Regions from separate parts of the Silvimonas soli genome, predicted to be linked through region 1. Evidence: riboswitches for the same ligand, from Rfam matches in the RefSeq annotation. Region 1 holds a riboswitch; the other holds the start of a gene.
What was found. A riboswitch is a leader RNA that binds a small molecule or an ion and turns the genes downstream of it on or off. The one in region 1 is predicted to bind glycine.
Positions count from the first base shown of each region.

Region 2: another riboswitch for glycine. It lies ahead of N7220_RS17180 (L-serine ammonia-lyase); the one in region 1 lies ahead of gcvT (glycine cleavage system aminomethyltransferase GcvT).

Region 1 is NZ_CP106736.1:2,521,505-2,530,232, forward strand. Features, by position in the region: gene cysW (sulfate ABC transporter permease subunit CysW) at 1-115, shown strand, start outside; gene N7220_RS11620 (sulfate/molybdate ABC transporter ATP-binding protein) at 300-1,397, shown strand; gene N7220_RS11625 (DUF1203 domain-containing protein) at 1,438-1,905, opposite strand; gene gcvP (aminomethyl-transferring glycine dehydrogenase) at 2,078-4,939, opposite strand; gene gcvH (glycine cleavage system protein GcvH) at 5,036-5,422, opposite strand; gene gcvT (glycine cleavage system aminomethyltransferase GcvT) at 5,545-6,690, opposite strand; glycine riboswitch at 6,744-6,859, opposite strand; glycine riboswitch at 6,974-7,071, opposite strand; gene N7220_RS11645 (REP-associated tyrosine transposase) at 7,226-7,741, opposite strand; S-adenosyl-L-homocysteine riboswitch at 7,934-7,998, shown strand; gene ahcY (adenosylhomocysteinase) at 8,096-8,728, shown strand, end outside.
Region 2 is NZ_CP106736.1:3,751,841-3,760,568, reverse strand. Features, by position in the region: gene recB (exodeoxyribonuclease V subunit beta) at 1-518, shown strand, start outside; gene recD (exodeoxyribonuclease V subunit alpha) at 515-2,545, shown strand; gene N7220_RS17180 (L-serine ammonia-lyase) at 3,410-4,810, opposite strand; glycine riboswitch at 5,044-5,129, opposite strand; gene N7220_RS17175 (ChbG/HpnK family deacetylase) at 5,333-6,235, shown strand; gene N7220_RS17170 (hypothetical protein) at 6,432-6,779, opposite strand; gene N7220_RS17165 (M20 aminoacylase family protein) at 7,036-8,196, opposite strand; gene N7220_RS17160 (DUF3592 domain-containing protein) at 8,296-8,728, opposite strand, start outside.

The DNA of each region.
Region 1 (8,728 bases):
GTTTGCCTGCGCCTCCATTCTGGCTTTGCTGGCGCTGGTGACACTGGGCGTGAAGAGCTGGGTGGAATGGCGGACTGAACAGCAGGCCGCGCGGGATCGGGCCAACGCACTATGATGACACCGGAAAAACGCCACATGCCGCGTTACGCTCACTTGATGTACGAGTGACGTAGGGTGCGCATTTATGCGCACCTGCATTGAACGCGTTCGCACGCGAGGCGTGCAAACCCTACGGTGTGGAAAGGCATTGAGATGACCTTGAACCTCTTGCCTTTCCGCTAAACCTCACAGGAACACCTATGAGTATCGAAATTCGCAATATCGCCAAACGCTTTGGCAACTTCACGGCGCTGGACAACATCAATCTGGAAGTGAAAACCGGTGAATTGCTGGCGCTGTTGGGGCCGTCTGGCTGCGGTAAAACCACGCTGCTGCGCATCATCGCCGGGCTGGAGGTGCCGGACGAAGGGCAGATTCTGTTTCATGGCGAAGACACCACCGAAAAACACGTGCGTGAACGCAATGTTGGTTTTGTGTTCCAGCATTACGCGCTGTTCCGCCACATGACCGTGTTTGAAAACGTCGCTTTTGGCCTGCGCGTGCGCAAAAAAGACACGCGCCCATCCGACGCTGAAATCAAACGCAAAGTGCATGACTTGCTGCAACTGGTGCAGCTTGACTGGCTGGCGGATCGTTATCCGGCGCAGTTATCGGGCGGTCAACGCCAACGGATTGCCCTGGCGCGCGCGCTGGCGGTAGAGCCCAAAGTGTTACTGCTGGATGAGCCGTTTGGCGCGCTCGATACCAAAGTGCGCAAAGAATTGCGCCGCTGGTTGCGCCGCCTGCATGACGAAATGCATATCACCAGCGTGTTTGTGACCCACGACCAGGAAGAAGCGCTGGAAGTGGCCGACCGCGTGGTGGTGATGAATAAAGGCAAGATCGAACAACTCGGTTCGCCATCACAAGTCTATGACACACCCGCCTCGCCGTTCGTGTACCAGTTCCTCGGTGATGTGAACCTGTTCCACTCCCGCGTGCATGACGGCTGGACGCAAGTCGGTGAGGCCCGCTTTGCCGCACCGGATGCGCAAGGCGACAAAGCCGTGGTCTATGTGCGCCCGCACGAGATCGACCTCTCCCGTACCGGAGGGGAAGGTGCTATGCAAGGCGTGGTCCACCATATTCGCCTGCTGGGCGCGACGGTTCGGCTGGAAGTGGATGTGGCCAACCAGGAGTCGGTAGAAGTCGAGTTGACCCGCGAGCGCCATCTGGCCGGTAACTGGCAAGTGGGCGAATCGGTCTACCTGCTGCCACGTGAAGCACGAGTGTACGTACCGGAAAACAGCCGCACACCGGAACGTAATGGCGAGTGGAGCGCGGGCGGCGGTATTTGATCCGCAACTGACGTGGGGTGGATTCGTGCAGCAACCCACCCTACGCCCGCTCCACCAGCCCCGCAAAACAGCCATATTTCGCGTAGTGGGCATGTAGATAGCGTACCTGAGGGTCCTCAAAGAACCGCGCTATCAAAGCCGCCAGGTCACGACCTTCGACCACATCTGCCGTGGCAATCATATCGTTGCCGTCAAACGCCCTTAATGAGATCAACCGCTTGGCGAGTGACTGCGGGACTGTATCGACCACCGATGCGGCAGTTTCAGCCCCTTCGCTAATGAATATCGCGTGGCTGGAACGGTAGGGTGTGTTGGCGGGTTGATGCGTGTGATTGACCAGCAGCAGTGACTCACCCACATACGCATCGCGCAATTGCGTGCGTTCGGGAAAGCCCGATGGCGCGTTGGCGATGCGTCGCACGGCGCCGTGAATGGCGAGTTCGGCGTCAGACAATCCATAAAGATGGGTAAACGGGGTTGGGTCGACGCCTGTAATGCGAAAAGCCATGATAAAAGTCTCTTTGGAGTTGGAGACTCTTTTATGCCCGGCTCGTCTGTATATCGATATCCGGTTCTTGCTGCGAAATCATGTAGGGCGGGTGCAACCCGCCCTACATGAAAAGGCCTCCGCAGCGGGAGGCCTTTTCATTTCTGCAAAGAAGATCAAACACCAAACCACATCAAGCGTAGCTATCCATGCTCGGGCAGCTGCAAACCAGGTTGCGGTCGCCAAACACATCGTCGATGCGCTTCACGGTTGGCCAGAACTTGTTGGTCGCCACGTACGGCAGCGGGAACACCGCAACCTCACGACTGTATGGGTGAGACCATTCGCCAACTACGTCCGCCTGGGCGTGCGGCGCGTTGTGCAGCGGATTGTCCTCGGCGGGCCATTCACCGCTTTGCACTTTGGCGGCTTCAGCACGGATGCTGATCATGGCGTCGATGAAGCGATCGAGTTCGGCTTTGGATTCGGATTCGGTTGGCTCAATCATTAACGTGCCCGCAACCGGGAAGCTCATGGTCGGGGCGTGGAAGCCGTAATCCATCAGGCGCTTGGCGATATCGACTTCAGTCACGCCGGATGCAGCTTTGAGCGGGCGCAGATCAATAATGCACTCGTGCGCGACGCGGCCTTTGCTGCCGGTGTACAGCACCGGGTAATGCTCGGCCAGGCGGGTGGCGATGTAGTTGGCGTTCAGCAGCGCGGCTTCGGTGGCAAGGCGCAGACCTTCCGCTCCCATCATCGTCACGTACATCCAGCTGATCGGCAGAATACTGGCGCTACCAAATGGCGCGGCGGATACCGCGCTCATGCCGCTCTGCGCGCCCGGTACCGGCGTGACCACATGGCTGGCCATGAACGGCGCCAGATGCGCTTTCAGGCCAATTGGACCCATGCCCGGACCGCCGCCGCCGTGCGGAATGCAGAACGTTTTGTGCAGATTCATGTGCGATACGTCGGCACCGATATCAGCCGGGCGACACAGCCCGACCTGCGCGTTCAGGTTGGCGCCATCCATGTAAACCTGACCGCCGTGACTGTGCACCAGATCGCAAATCTCTTTCACGGCTTCTTCAAACACGCCATGGGTGGACGGATAAGTGAGCATCAGCGCGGCCAGATCAGCTGCGTGCTCTTCGGTCTTGGCTTTCAGATCGGGGATATCGATATTGCCGTTGTCATCACACGCCACCACCACCACGCGCATGCTCATCATCTGGGCGGTGGCGGGATTGGTGCCGTGGGCGGAACGTGGGATGAGGCACACATCACGCTTCTGGTCGCCACGGCTGTCGTGATAGCGGCGAATTGCCAGCAGACCGGCGTATTCGCCCTGCGCGCCGGAATTCGGCTGCATGGAGATCGCATCAAAACCGGTGATGGCTTTGAGTTGTTCGGCCAAGCCGTCGATCATTTCCAGATAACCCGTGGTTTGATCGACCGGCGCAAACGGATGCAGCTCGGCAAATTCCGGCCAGGTGACCGGGATCATTTCGCTAGTGGCGTTCAGCTTCATGGTGCAAGAGCCGAGCGAAATCATCGAGTGATTCAGCGCCAGGTCTTTGTTTTCCAGCTTCTTCAAATAGCGCAGCATTTCGTGCTCGCTATGGTGGGTGTTGAAGACCGGATGCGTGAGGATGGCCGATTCACGTTTCAGCCCAGCCGGAATGAAGTCGGCACTGACGGCCTTATCCAGATCAGCCAGATCAAACACTTTGCCGGTGAACAGGCCAAGCAGCGTTTCCAGATCGCGCTCGGTGGCTTTTTCGTGGAATGCCACGCCTAGCACGCCGTTGCCAGCGCGTCGCAGATTGATGCCAGCGCCCAATGCTGCGTGATAAACGGAGTCGGCCTTGCTGCCCAGATCGACTTGCACGGTGTCATAGAACTTGTTGAACACCAACTTGCCGCCACTTTGCTGCACACCGGTGGCGAACAGCGCGGCCAGGCGATGGATGCGCGCGGCGATGCGTTTGATGCCCGCTGGGCCGTGGTACACCGCATACATGCCGGCGATATTGGCCAGCAGCACTTGCGAGGTACAGATATTGGAATTGGCTTTCTCGCGGCGGATATGTTGCTCGCGGGTTTGCAGCGCCATGCGCAGTGCCGGTTTGCCAGCGGCATCGACCGACACGCCAATGATGCGGCCTGGTGCCGAGCGTTTCATTTCATCTTTGAACGCAAAATACGCGGCGTGCGGACCACCAAAGCCCATAGGCACGCCAAAGCGCTGGGTGTTGCCAATCGCGACATCGGCGCCCATTTCGCCCGGGGATTTAAGCAGCACCATCGCCATCATGTCGGCAGCGACAATCGCCACGGCACCCTTGGCCTTGGCGGCGGCAATGTAACCGGTCAGATCGACCAGTTCACCGTTTTCGCCCGGGTACTGGAACAGCACGCCAAAGTATTCATTGGCACCGGCTGCTTCGGCATGACCCACCACCAGTTCAAAGCCAAAATGATCGGCGCGGGTTTTCAGCACATCCAGCGTTTGTGGCAGCACACGCTCATCCACAAAAAACTGGTTGGCTTTTGCTTTGGATACGCGGCGTGCCATGGCCATGGCTTCAGCAGCAGCGGTGGCTTCATCCAGCAACGAAGCATTGGCCAATTCCAGACCAGTCAGGTCGATGACCATTTGCTGGTAGTTCAGCAATGCTTCCAGTCGGCCTTGGGCGATTTCGGCCTGATACGGTGTATAGGCGGTGTACCAGCCGGGGTTTTCCAGTACGTTGCGCAAAATGACGTTAGGCAGGCGTGTGGGGTGATAACCGAGCCCGATATACGATTTATTGACGCGGTTCTTGCCGGCAATTTCCTTCAGGCGGATCAGCGCCTCAGTTTCGGAAATCGCATCCGGCAAGGCCAGCTTCTGGTTGAAACGGATACCGGCAGGCACGGTTTGGTCAACCAGTTCTGCGCTGGATTTCAGACCCAGCGTGGCGAGCATGGCGGTAGCGTCGGCTTCATCAATACCGATGTGACGGTTGATGAAATCGTCGTGGTTAAACAATTCTGAGAGCGTCGTCATTTAGGGCAAATCCAGGCAAGCTGCGGCAAGTGGGCAAGGGCAAATGGGTGAAACATGTAGGGCGGGCGGCGGCGGGTTACACCCGCCCTACAGGTATTACGCGCCGAGTTCGCGGGCGTAGTCTTCGGCGGACAACATGCCGTCCAGATCGGCGGCATCGGCCGGCTTGAGGCGGAAGAACCAGCCGCCGGAGTACGGCTCGGTATTGGCGATTTCCGGGCCTGCTTCCAGTTCGGTATTGATGGCGACCACTTCACCGGCAATCGGTGCGTACACGTCAGACGCGGCTTTTACGGATTCAACCACACCAGCTTGTTCTTCTTTAGCCAGCGTCGTGCCTACTTTTGGCAACTCCACAAACACCAGATCGCCCAGCAATTCTTGCGCGTGGTGGGTAATGCCCACAGTGACGGTGCCATCGGCTTCCAGGCGCATCCACTCGTGGCTGGCGGCGTATTTCAGTTCTGCAGGGATATCCAGCATGATGGTTCTCTCTCGATTCAAATGGGTTTAAATGCTTGTTACTGCTTCAGAAAAATTCAGAACCAGTAAATCCGGATTACAAGTGGGCGAGCCGTTGCCCACGGCTCGCCACGCAGATTGATTTAGTCAAAGACCTTCTTGCCCAGGCGCACAAATGGCAGCTTGACCACGCGCACAGGCGTCAGTGTGCCACGCAGATCCACCTCTGCGGTGCTGCCGACTGCGGCAGGTACGCGGGCGATGGCAATTGAGTGTTTGAGCGTGGGCGAGAAGGTGCCGCTGGTGATGACGCCTTCGCCAGCGCCTGCAACCACCACTCGCATGCCTTCACGCAGCACGCCGCGGCCTTCCAGCACCAGGCCGACTTGTTTCATGGCAACCCCAGCGGCTTTTTCAGCTTCCAGCGCGGCGCGGCCAATAAAGTCACGACTGGCGGGTTCCCAGGCGATAGTCCAGCCCATACCGGCTTGCAGCGGGCTGATGGTTTCATCCATGTCGTGGCCGTACAGGTTCATGCCTGCTTCCAGCCGCAGCGTGTCGCGTGCACCCAGACCACACGGCGCGACACCGGCAGCGATCAGTTGCGAGAAAAATGCCGGAGCTTCGGTGGCTGGAATCATTATTTCCAGGCCGTCTTCACCGGTATAGCCGGTACGGGCCACAAACCATTCGCCCATCGCTACACCCTGGAATACCTTGAGCGCGCGGATCGCATCTGCCCATTGCGGCTTGACGCTACAGACCTTGTTGATGGCGTTGGGGCCTTGCACCGCCAGCATTGCCAGATCATCACGCACGGTCAGGATGACCTCGCGGCCTTCGCTCGTTTTGCGCAGCCACGCCAGGTCTTTCTCACGTGTACCGGCGTTGACCACCATGCGATAACCATCTTCGGCCAGATAGACGATCAGATCGTCGATCACCGTGCCTTCAGGCGTCAGCAAGCCCGAATACAACGCCTTGCCCATGTAACCGAGCTTGGCCACATCGTTAGCCAGAATGCCTTGCAACCAGGACTTGGCATCGCCACCGGTGATATCGAGCACCACCATGTGCGAAACATCGAACATGCCTGCATCGGCGCGCACGATTTCGTGTTCTTTGAGTTGGGAGCCGTAATGAATCGGCATGGACCAGCCCGCGAAGTCGACAATCTTCGCGCCAGCGTCGAGGTGGGATTGGTACAGCGGTGTACCCCTCGGGGGTACCCCCACAGTGGCGCTGGATGTGCTTGAGTCGGGTTGCAGCGGGGTGCGTGGAGCGGTCATCGGGATTTCCTGGGCGTGTGGATTGCAAATACGTACACCGTATCTGCGGCTTACCACACCCCTCTGTCCCGGCACCTGAGATTTTCAGGCGATGGCGTATGCACGCACTGTCGCCCTTAGCCCCTTCGGTGTGCGCGCAACAACCGCGCCGCTCTCCAGAGTTTTTCCAGCCCGCCACTGAATAAAAAGGTGATGGCTGCGTTGCCCGGCCTTGCCGTACAGCAAAGTACTGTCTGCGGCCTGGCGTCTTGCCCTAACCCTTTTCTTCAGCGGCCTTTGCGGCCGATGTCATACAGTCCTTTTGCCTGAGCGATTGCGGGTGCGCTTGCGCCTTCGGCGGCTTCATCCATTGCGGACAAAACACTCTCCTGCATGACGGGCGGATTATGCGCAGCCCACGCCCGCTTGGCAACTGCCGTTCATGCGGGTCAAGGGGAATATGTCATGGAGGTGGCGGGTTGCACCCGCCCTACTAAGGCGCTGCGAATATGAAGTAGGGCGGGTGTAACCCGCCGGTTGATGAATGGCAATGGTTTTATGCAATACACCAATCCGCAGAATAGACGCCTTGCTGCATATATCTGTGAAACGAAGACCACGGCCAGTCTAAGATGCGGGTGATCAATCCATGCTTCATCGGGTTCCAGTGCAGGTAATCCAGATAGCTCTTGAATTCTTGTTCATTGGCGATCGCGTGTTCCCAGAAGCGATGCTGCCAAAGTGTGCTGTGGCCCTTTGTCCTTCGGCGTGGATTGAGTAAATCGTGTTGCAGATAGCTTTCTGCACACGCTACGCTAACATCACGTTTTATCTTCTTCCAGCGAGTGGAAAAGTCGGCATCCCCATCAGGTAACGTCCAGATGCAGTGCAGGTGATCTGGCAAAAGTACCCAGCCATCGATACGAAATGGCCGTGTTCTGCGTGTTTCAACAATGGCAACGTGCAATGCCTTGCGAACATCCGCGTTGGTCAAAATGGGCCGCCGCTGTTCTGTGACTACAGTAAAGAAGTAGGTGCCTCCGGGGATTTGAGTTCGCAGGTAGTTGGACATATCTGAACGGTCGGCCTATGTGAAGTGTCGAGCCTATGCGTGGATTTCTAATCTGGATTTGATGTAGTTCATGGAGCTAGCGTGGCAATCGTGGCGGGTTGCACCCGCCCTACGGTGATGTAGCCAGCTTGCGATTCCCGTTCAGCATGCTGTCGCATGCGCAACGAGTGAGTTTTGCTATAATCCGCCCACTTCCGGGGAGCGCTGCGAGATGTGTTCTCATCCCAGGCCCGGAGTTTCAACGGCGCTCACCTGATGAACAACCGTGCCGGACACGGGCTCAAACTTGCCATGCAGGTTTTCAGGTGATGTTTCACCCCGCCCCGAACCGGCCACAACGTAAAGGACGTTCACATGAACGCTGTGGCTGATACCAAATTTACCGATTTCCACGTTGCCGATCTCTCGCTGGCGAGCTGGGGCCGCAAGGAAATCCGCATTGCCGAAACTGAAATGCCAGGCCTGATGGCCGTACGTGAACAAGGTGCCAGCACGCTGCCACTGAAGGGCGCGCGCATTGCCGGTTCGCTGCACATGACCATCCAGACCGCCGTGCTGATCGAAACCCTGCAAGCGCTGGGTGCTGAAGTGCGTTGGGCGTCGTGCAATATTTTCTCGACGCAAGACCACGCCGCTGCCGGTATCGCCGCCAATGGCCACAACGGCAAGGGCACGCCAGTGTTCGCGTTCAAGGGCGAATCGCTGGAAGAATACTGGCAGTTCACCCATCAAATCTTTGAATGGCCCAATGGCGAATTTGCCAACCTGATTCTGGATGACGGCGGCGATGCAACCCTGCTGCTGCATCTGGGCGCACGTGCTGAAACTGATTTGTCGGTCGTGGCTAACCCGACCAACGAAGAAGAAGAAGTGCTGTACGCCGCGATCAAGGCGCAAGTAGCTAAAGATCCGAAGTGGTATTCGACTCGCCTGAAGCACATTACCGGCGTGACCGAAGAAACCACCACCGGCGTGCATCGTTTGTAT
Region 2 (8,728 bases), 1.2 Mb from region 1:
TGCTTCCAATTAACGTACCGCTGCTGGAACTGGACCAGATCATGCCGGAAATGGAGTTCTGGTTCCCTAGCGAACAACTGGCCAGCAGCACGGTCGACGCCTTGTGCCGCGAGCATCTGCTAGACCACGCACCACGGCCCAAACTGGCCGAGCGCGAGCTGCATGGCATGGTCAAAGGTTATGCCGATCTGGTGTTCGAACAGGACGGGCGTTACTGGGTGCTCGACTACAAATCCAACGCGCTGGGCGCGGGCGATGCCGACTACCACGCCACTGCGTTGCAACAGGCCATGGCGACGCATCGTTACGACGTGCAGGCGGCGATCTACATGCTGGCACTGCATCGCTTACTGCGTCAGCGGCTTGGGGTGAACTACAACCCGGCGCAACATCTGGGTGGGGCCATTTATCTGTTTCTGCGCGGCATTAAAGGGCCGGAACGCGGTTGTTATGTGGTCCCGCCCAATATCGCCCTGCTGGATGCGCTGGATGCCGCTTTGGGCGAGGTGCACGCATGAGCCGCCACACTGATACCTTGAGTGGTGATCTGTTTGCCGATACGCCAGCCACGCAGCACGCCGCCACGCTCAGCCAGGCCGATTTGCTCCAGCGACTGGATGCCTGGGCGGAACAAGGCTGGCTACGACGGCTGGATGCCGCCTTCGCCCGCTTCTTGAGCGAGCTGGAACCCGCCACCAGCAACATCACCTTGCTGGCTGCCGCGCTCGCCGCGCATATGGAAGGTCGCGGCCATACATGTCTGTTGCTGGATGAGTTGCTTGCCGGCGCCGCCACATTGCTCGGCTGGCCAGCCATTGCACTGGCGGAGATCGATAGCGTGCTGCACGGCCTGCCCGCCAGCCTGGCGCAATGGCAGGCTAGCTTAAACGGCAGCAACCTGGTTGCCCAAGCGTTGGGCGCGGATAACGCACCATTGCTGCTGGTCGGCTGCCGCCTGTATCTGCGCCGCTATTTCGATTACGAACGTCGTGTCGCCAACAGCATTCGCAGCCGCACCCAAAGCCTGGCCGCGGTGGACAGCACGCGCTTGCGCAGTTGGCTGGATCGATTATTTGTTACTCCCGCAGCCGGTCAGCACGAACCCGATTGGCAAAAGGTGGCTTGTGCCGTGGCCACGCGCGGGCAACTGGCGATCATCACTGGCGGGCCTGGTACCGGCAAGACCTACACCGTGGCGCGCCTGCTGGCCCTGTTGTTTGCCACCGCCGACGACGCCGACAAGCTGCGCATCGCGCTGGCCGCGCCCACAGGCAAGGCGGCGGCGCGGCTCAAGCAATCCATCGACAAAGCACTGGACGGTTTGCAGCAAAACCTGGGCGACGAACTGCCGCTTAAAACGCTGGCCGACCGCATGGGTGCCGCCCGTACGCTGCATGGCTTGCTCGGCGCCCGCCCGGATACCCGCAAGCTCAAACATCACGCGGGCAATCCGCTGGATATTGATGTGCTGATCGTCGACGAAGCCTCAATGATCCATCTGGAAATGATGGCGGCGTTACTGGACGCCCTGCCCGCTCACGCCCGCGTCATTTTGTTGGGCGATAAAGATCAACTGGCCTCGGTTGAGGCTGGCGCAGTGATGGGCGATTTGTGCCGCGATGCCGAAGCAGGCCATTACACGACAGACACCGCCACATTCGTAACCGCTGCCACCGGCGAAACCTTGCCCGCGAAATATATCGAGCCCGGCAACGCGCTGGCCCAGCAAACGGTGATGCTGCGCGTCAGCCGCCGCTTTGGCGGGCCGATTGGTCAATTGGCGCTAGCCGTGAACGCGGGCGAGATCACCCAGGCATTGACGACACTGCAGACGCCCGTCGGGCCGGACCTGCAATGGCTCAATCGCGCCCATCCTCAGGATATTGTCGCGCTGGCACTGTGCGGCCGCGAAGGTGCACCCGGTGGCTATCGCAGTTATCTGGAGCTCGTTGCATCACCGCAATTGAGCGACGCCGCTAGTCACGATGTCTGGGTCAAACAAGTGCTCACGGCGTTTGATCGCTTCCGCATCCTGTGCGCTTTACGCGACGGCGATTGGGGCGTTGCCGGGTTGAATCGCACCATTGAACAGGCGCTGGCAGAAGAAAAGCTACTGCGCAAAACCGGTGAATGGTACGCCGGCCGTCCGGTGATGGTGACCCGCAATGACTACAGCACCAACGTCTTCAACGGCGACATCGGCATCGCCCTGCCGCCACCCGCCGGCCAAAGTGCGCTGCGCGTGTATTTTCTGGATGGCGACACCGTGCGCTCAGTCCTCGCCAGCCGCTTGGCAGATGTCGAGACCGCATTTGCCATGACCGTACACAAATCGCAGGGCTCCGAATTTGAACACACCGTGCTGGTACTACCCGTCGACGGTGGCCAGATCCTGACCCGCGAGCTGGTCTACACCGGCATCACCCGCGCCCGCGAGCGCTTTACGTTGGTAACACCGGGGCAGCAGGCATTTGAAACCGCTGTTGCCCGCAAGACAAAACGGGCGAGTGGGTTGGCACAGGCGTTGGTGGGTGGGGAGATGTGATGCCCAGAGCGTCAGTGCCTTCGGCCCGGTGGTGAAAGGTGAATTGAAAAGCACATCGTTTGTTTGCGAATTGCTTCTGTTTATGTTCTTTCGCAGTTGTAAATCGCCATTGCACTGAATTCCTGCCAAGGGAGCGATGGCGAACGTAGCCGCTGGATTCCCGCCAAGGGGGCCGCCCAGGCCGGGAATGACGAGGTAGTATTGATGCCGAAGGTATCTGCTGTTGCTCTTAGCTCCCCTCTTTTGGAAGAGGGGCGGGGGGAGATGGCTGCAATATGGAGTTCACCACCGCTGCCAAATCCACCCAAAACCCAATCTCCCCTAACCCCTCTTTGGAAAAGAGGGGCATCGCATCGCCGTTACTTCCAGGCTCATCATCCATGCTCACCACGCCGACCGAGAGCCGGAGACCCAGGCTCCGGGCCGACCGAGGGCACGCAGGGTGCGCGTAGACCATCTTGGCAAACAGACGGTTCTTCCCCCTGCAACCGCATTCGAAGCATTTTGCATCGTTGTGGGGGTGCCCCCGATGGGCACGGCTTTTGACTTTGGGCCCCGCCGACGCTCGCGCCCGGGTCGCCTTTTGCTATCCCGCTCTACGGGACTTTGGGTTACCTTTCTTTGGCGACGCAAGTTGCACGATTAGTGTCTTTTGCATATGAAACGTGCCCCCGATCACCACCGGGTATCAAACGCTTTTCACTCGCGCCGTAGGCACAAACAAAACAAGCTTTTGAAGCTGAAACCCAATCCGCAACGGCGGGTTGCACCCGCCTTACAAAAACGCGTCTCATCGCAACTGCTGCCACGGTGGATAATCGCCCCGCGCCAAATCCCCTTCCAAATCGCCAGCCAAAAACAACCTCAACACTCCACCACATTCACCGGCACCTCAACAATATTGATCGCCAACCCACCTCTCGCCGTTTCCTTGTACTTGGTATTCATATCCCGCCCGGTATCGCGCATGGTGCGGATCACCCGATCCAGCGAAATAAAGTGACTGCCATCTCCCCGCAATGCCATCCGTGCCGCGTTAATGGCTTTGATTGACGCCATGGCGTTGCGCTCAATGCATGGCACCTGCACCAGTCCGCCCACCGGGTCGCAAGTCAGTCCCAAGTTGTGTTCCATACCAATCTCGGCGGCGTTTTCAACCTGCTGCGGCGTACCTCCCAGCACTTCAGCCAAAGCGCCAGCGGCCATAGAACAGGCAGAACCCACCTCACCCTGACAACCCACTTCGGCCCCGGAAATGGACGCATTCAGCTTGAACAAAATGCCAATCGCTCCCGCCGTCAGCATAAAACGCACGATGCCATCTTCATTCGCGCCGGGCACAAAGCGTATGTAGTAATGCATGACTGCGGGGATGATGCCGGCGGCGCCGTTGGTGGGGGCCGTTACCACCCGGCCACCGGCGGCGTTTTCTTCATTCACCGCCAGCGCGTACAGGTTGACCCAATCCATAACCGTAAGTGGGTCGCGCAGACCAGCCTCAGGCGTGGCCAGCAGTTTGCGTTGCAGTTCGGCGGCGCGGCGTTTCACTTTCATGCCTCCGGGCAGGATGCCTTCGCGCTCGCAGCCACGGCGCACACAGGCTTGCATGACTTGCCAGATATTCAGCAAGTCGTGGCGCACGGTGGCCTCGTCGCGCCAGGTGAGTTCGTTTTCCAGCATGATCTGGCTGATCGACTTTTGCTCCGATTCGCACAGTGCCAGCAACTCGGCGGCAGTGGCAAAACGGTGGCGCATGTGGGTTACGTCAGGTGGCGCAAAACCGGCATCAATGGCCGCTTCATCAACTACAAAACCACCACCCACCGAAAAATACGCGCGCCGCGACAACACCTGCCCAGCGACGTCGGAAGCTTCGAAGATCATGCCGTTTGGATGAAATGGCAGTGTTTTGCGCTTGTGCAGCGTCAGATGCTCGGGTTCGCGAAAAGCCACCGCGTGCGTGCCCAACACCAGCAGTTGCTGGCTGCTGCGAATCGCCGCTACCTGCGCGGCGACCTGATCGACATCCACTGTATCCGGCTCGGCGCCGCTCAAGCCCAGTAGCACGGCAATATCCGAACCGTGACCTTTGCCGGTTGCGCCGAGTGAGCCGAACAGTTCGGCGCGCACGCTAGTCACCTGGTCGAGCAAACTATCTTTGGCCAGCCGCAGGGCAAATTGCCGGGCGGCGCGCATGGGGCCAACCGTGTGTGAACTGGATGGGCCGATGCCCACTTTGAAGAGGTCGAACACGCTGATTGCCATAAGCACCTTCTCTGACTGGCCGGGCTAATCGTCAGGCCAGCGTACTGTGCTGAATCGGGCGGCGGGAGCGGTGGGATTGTGGCGCGCAAAGCGCAATGGCACCAAAGCAAGAGCCCATCCGTATCCAGCCGGATGTTGCCCCCTCTGTCCTTGGTGCCTGAGAGATTGCGGCACCCGCTATGGGCGCCTTGCTTCCTTCGGCGGGGTCATGCGACCCACTCTCCAGAGAGCCCTATGGCAGCACAGTTCTTTTGCCTGAGAGTTTTCAGGGCGATACCCCTTCGGCGCCACCAGCGGTGGTCTCTCCTGCGCAGCTGTCAGAGCTGAGGGCAATGTAGAGAGATGGCAATGGCATGTCAATCAGGGTTCTACGCCATGATCGGTCGCTGCGACATTCGCGCCAACTGCCTTGGCAGGAACAGAGTTTGCCGACATTGCGCGCTTGCATGGCGGTAACGTCAGCGATCAAAGCGCCAGGCCTATACTGGCTCGGCCCATCCAAACCAGAAACAGGAAAGCACCATGCCTACCTTGCAAGAACGCCTCGGTTTTCAAGCCAGTGATCGTCTATTGGTTACGCACGCGGACGATATCGGCATGTGCCAGGCTACCGTCAGCGCATGGCGCTCGCTGGTAGAGATCGGCACCCTGACTTCCGCCTCGACCATGGTGCCTTGTAGCTGGTTTCCATATGCGGCCCGCACGGCCAAAGAGCTGGGTGCAGCCGCTGATCTGGGCGTGCATCTGACGCTCAATTGCGAGTGGACTGACTATCGCTGGAGTGCGCTCACCACCAGCGATCCAGCCAGTGGCTTGCTGGATGCTCACGGTTATCTGCATTCGCTGGCGCGCCCGACCCACCAGTCGGCCAACGTAGATGCCGCACGCAAAGAACTGACCGCGCAAATCGAGCGTGCCGCCGCTTTCGGGATCGATATCACGCATGTGGATAGCCACATGCTGACGTTGTATCACCCCAAACTGATGCCGATCTACCTGGAACTAGCCGCCCAAAATGGCGTGCCACCGCTGATTGCAGATATCGATGCCGGGCAGGTTGCCCAGATGTGCGTGATTCCGCTGGAAGAAGCGGCAGAGGTGGTCGCTCAATACCGGGCGGCGGCAGGCAAAGTTGTGTTGGTCGCCAGCGTGATGGGCTTGCCGTTCAACAAGCAGCTTGAGCATTCAGAACGACTGGCATTTGCCTGCGACTGGCTCGATAGCCGTGGCGCAGGCGTGCACGTGCTGGTTTGCCATCCCGCCGACGATACGCCAGAGCTGCGCACCATTGCCGCCCGGGACTTCCGCACCCGTCTGGCGGATCGCGAGCTACTGGGCAGTGCGGCATTGCGTAGCGCCATTGACGAACGCGGTTTCAAGCTGATTGGCATGCGTGCCCTGCGTGAAGCACTGTCGGCTGATTGAACTCAGTCGGCATGCCCAAGCGCAAAAAAAAGACCGCAGCGAGGGTCAGCAACCCGCTTGCGGCCTGAGGCGTCACACTACAACACCAGTTCCCAGGGAAGTACGCAACGTGCGGCCAACAGTACGCACGGTCCAACAAAAAATCGGGTAAGTCGTTTGTCCTGACATTGACTCAAACAAAAGCCGAGTCACAAAGTTACTGCACGCCACAACCCGAAGGTGGCACGCCTTGCGGTGCGGAGCCGTCACGCGGGGGCGGGCGATGGCCCTCTTTACCACCCGGCGGCGGACCATCCGGAGGGCCGTCGCCATTGTCGCCATCCATCCCGGGTGGCGGCCGTCGATGTTGCTTGTGCCCATTACCACTGCCTTGCTCACCGGCCTGCCCCGGTGGTGCGCTGCACTGGCCAGCCGGTGCCGAAGCGCTCAAGTCTGTGTCCAGCAAAGAAGGTGGCGGTACACCGTCAGCCGCCCACGCCATCAGGGCCAAGCCAGAAAAAACCACCGCCAAAGCCAGCGCGGGTATGCGTTGTTTGTTCCCCATAAACCACTACTCCTGCGCAGTGTCTGTCACCCAAATGGTGAAGAGGCGCTGACAATAGCATGGTGGTTTAGCGGTAAATGAATGGCTGTGTATTGGTGTTTGTAGCAGCGGGCGACCTTTGTAGCCGCCGGTTTCAGGGCATGCTGCGGATACCTTGAGCTACAAATTTCCTGCCGATCCCCACGGTTGCGTCGTCCAAAAAACAAAACCCCGGTGGGCCGGGGTTTTGTCATCAGAAACAGATAAACACAACGTTTTACTTCAGGTAAGCCTCGGCCAGCGCCGCCCACATGGTCGCGCCAGGGGTCAGGCACCCATCGTTAAAGTCATACCCCGGATTGTGGATCATGCACGACCCGGCGCCATCGCCGTTCCCGATAAAGAAATAACAGCCATTGGGGTTGGCTTCGAGCATATAGGCAAAGTCTTCGCTGCCCATCAATGGCCGGGCACCGTAATGCGCGGCCTCGTCGCCAAATACGCTGGCGGCCACACCGTGGGCAAAGCGCGTCTGGGTTTCGTCGTTGATCAACACGGGTGTGCCGTGCTGCGTCTCTATGCTGGCCGTTGCACCAAAACTTTGCGCCTGCAAGCGCACCACATCGCCAATCCGTTCCAGCAAGGTTTTGCGGACCTGGCGATCCAGCGCCCGCACGCTCAGTTTCATGATGGCCTGGCCGGGAATCACGTTGGCAACATCACCCGCCTGGATCGAACCCACGGTGATGACTGCGGCCTGCTGGGTATCAATATTGCGCGACACAATGGTTTGCAGCGCAAGCGTAATGCTGGCCGCCACTACCACCGGATCAACCGTGGTGTGTGGCAAAGCGCCATGGCCGCCGCGCCCGGTGATGGTAACCAGCAAACTGTCGGCCGAGGCCATGAAGGCACCGCTGCGAAAGTAAAACTGGCCCACCGGCAAGCCGGGCATGTTGTGCATGCCAAATAGCGCATCGCACGGAAATCGGTCAAACAGGCCAGCCTGGACCATGCTCTCTGCCCCGCCCAGTGCTTCTTCTGCGGGCTGAAAGATCAGATTGAGCGTGCCGTTGAATGCGCGGGTTTGCGCCAGATAACGGGCGGCGCCGAGCAACATGGTGGTATGGCCATCATGACCACAGGCATGCATGCGGTTTGGCACCTGACTCGACCACGGCTTGGCCGACGCTTCATGAATCGGCAAGGCATCCATATCGGCGCGCAAGCCCAGTGTCTTGCTGACGGTACCGGCCTTGAGCACACCCACTACGCCGGTTTTGGCCAGGCCGCGATGCACCTCGTAGCCCCAGCTGGCCAGCTTGCTGGCAACCAGATCACTGGTTTGTACTTCTTCAAAGCCCAGTTCCGGATGGCGATGAATGGTGCGGCGGATTTCGATCAATTCGGGTTCAAAAGAACGGATGGATTGCAGCATGGCAGCCCCGATAAATTGGTTGCGTAGCCTTGCATCGTACCGCAGGCAGCGACGGGTGCAACCGGATTCGCCAGGCAACACGGCGCGCCCGGCAGGCACTCAGCGCGAACGCCCGCCCCGCAGTGACCAGCTCAGCAGCCCGAGCACAATTGCCCCTACCGCACACAACAATGCGGCCAGCCACTGATCGACAAAGCGGTCCAGCTGCGCATGCGACGGGTTATCGGCCCAATACCGTACGGTAACGGCCTGCCCGGCTTGCAATTGCGGTGAATCTGACGCCACCAGCGACACAAAATGAACCACCGCTCCGCTGGGCGTTGTAAAGGAGACTTCGGGTGTATACACGGAGGATTTGCGGGTACCGGCGTTGGCCGTGCTCTGGCTGCGGTTTTGCTCCAGCAATTGCACCACCTTGCCTTGGGTAGTCACCGAGCCTTGCAAAAACTGGTATTGCCGACCGGCCAGCACAATCGCCGCTACCAGCAGCACCAGTGCGCCCAGCTTCAGCAGCCCGGCCAAGCGCCGCTGG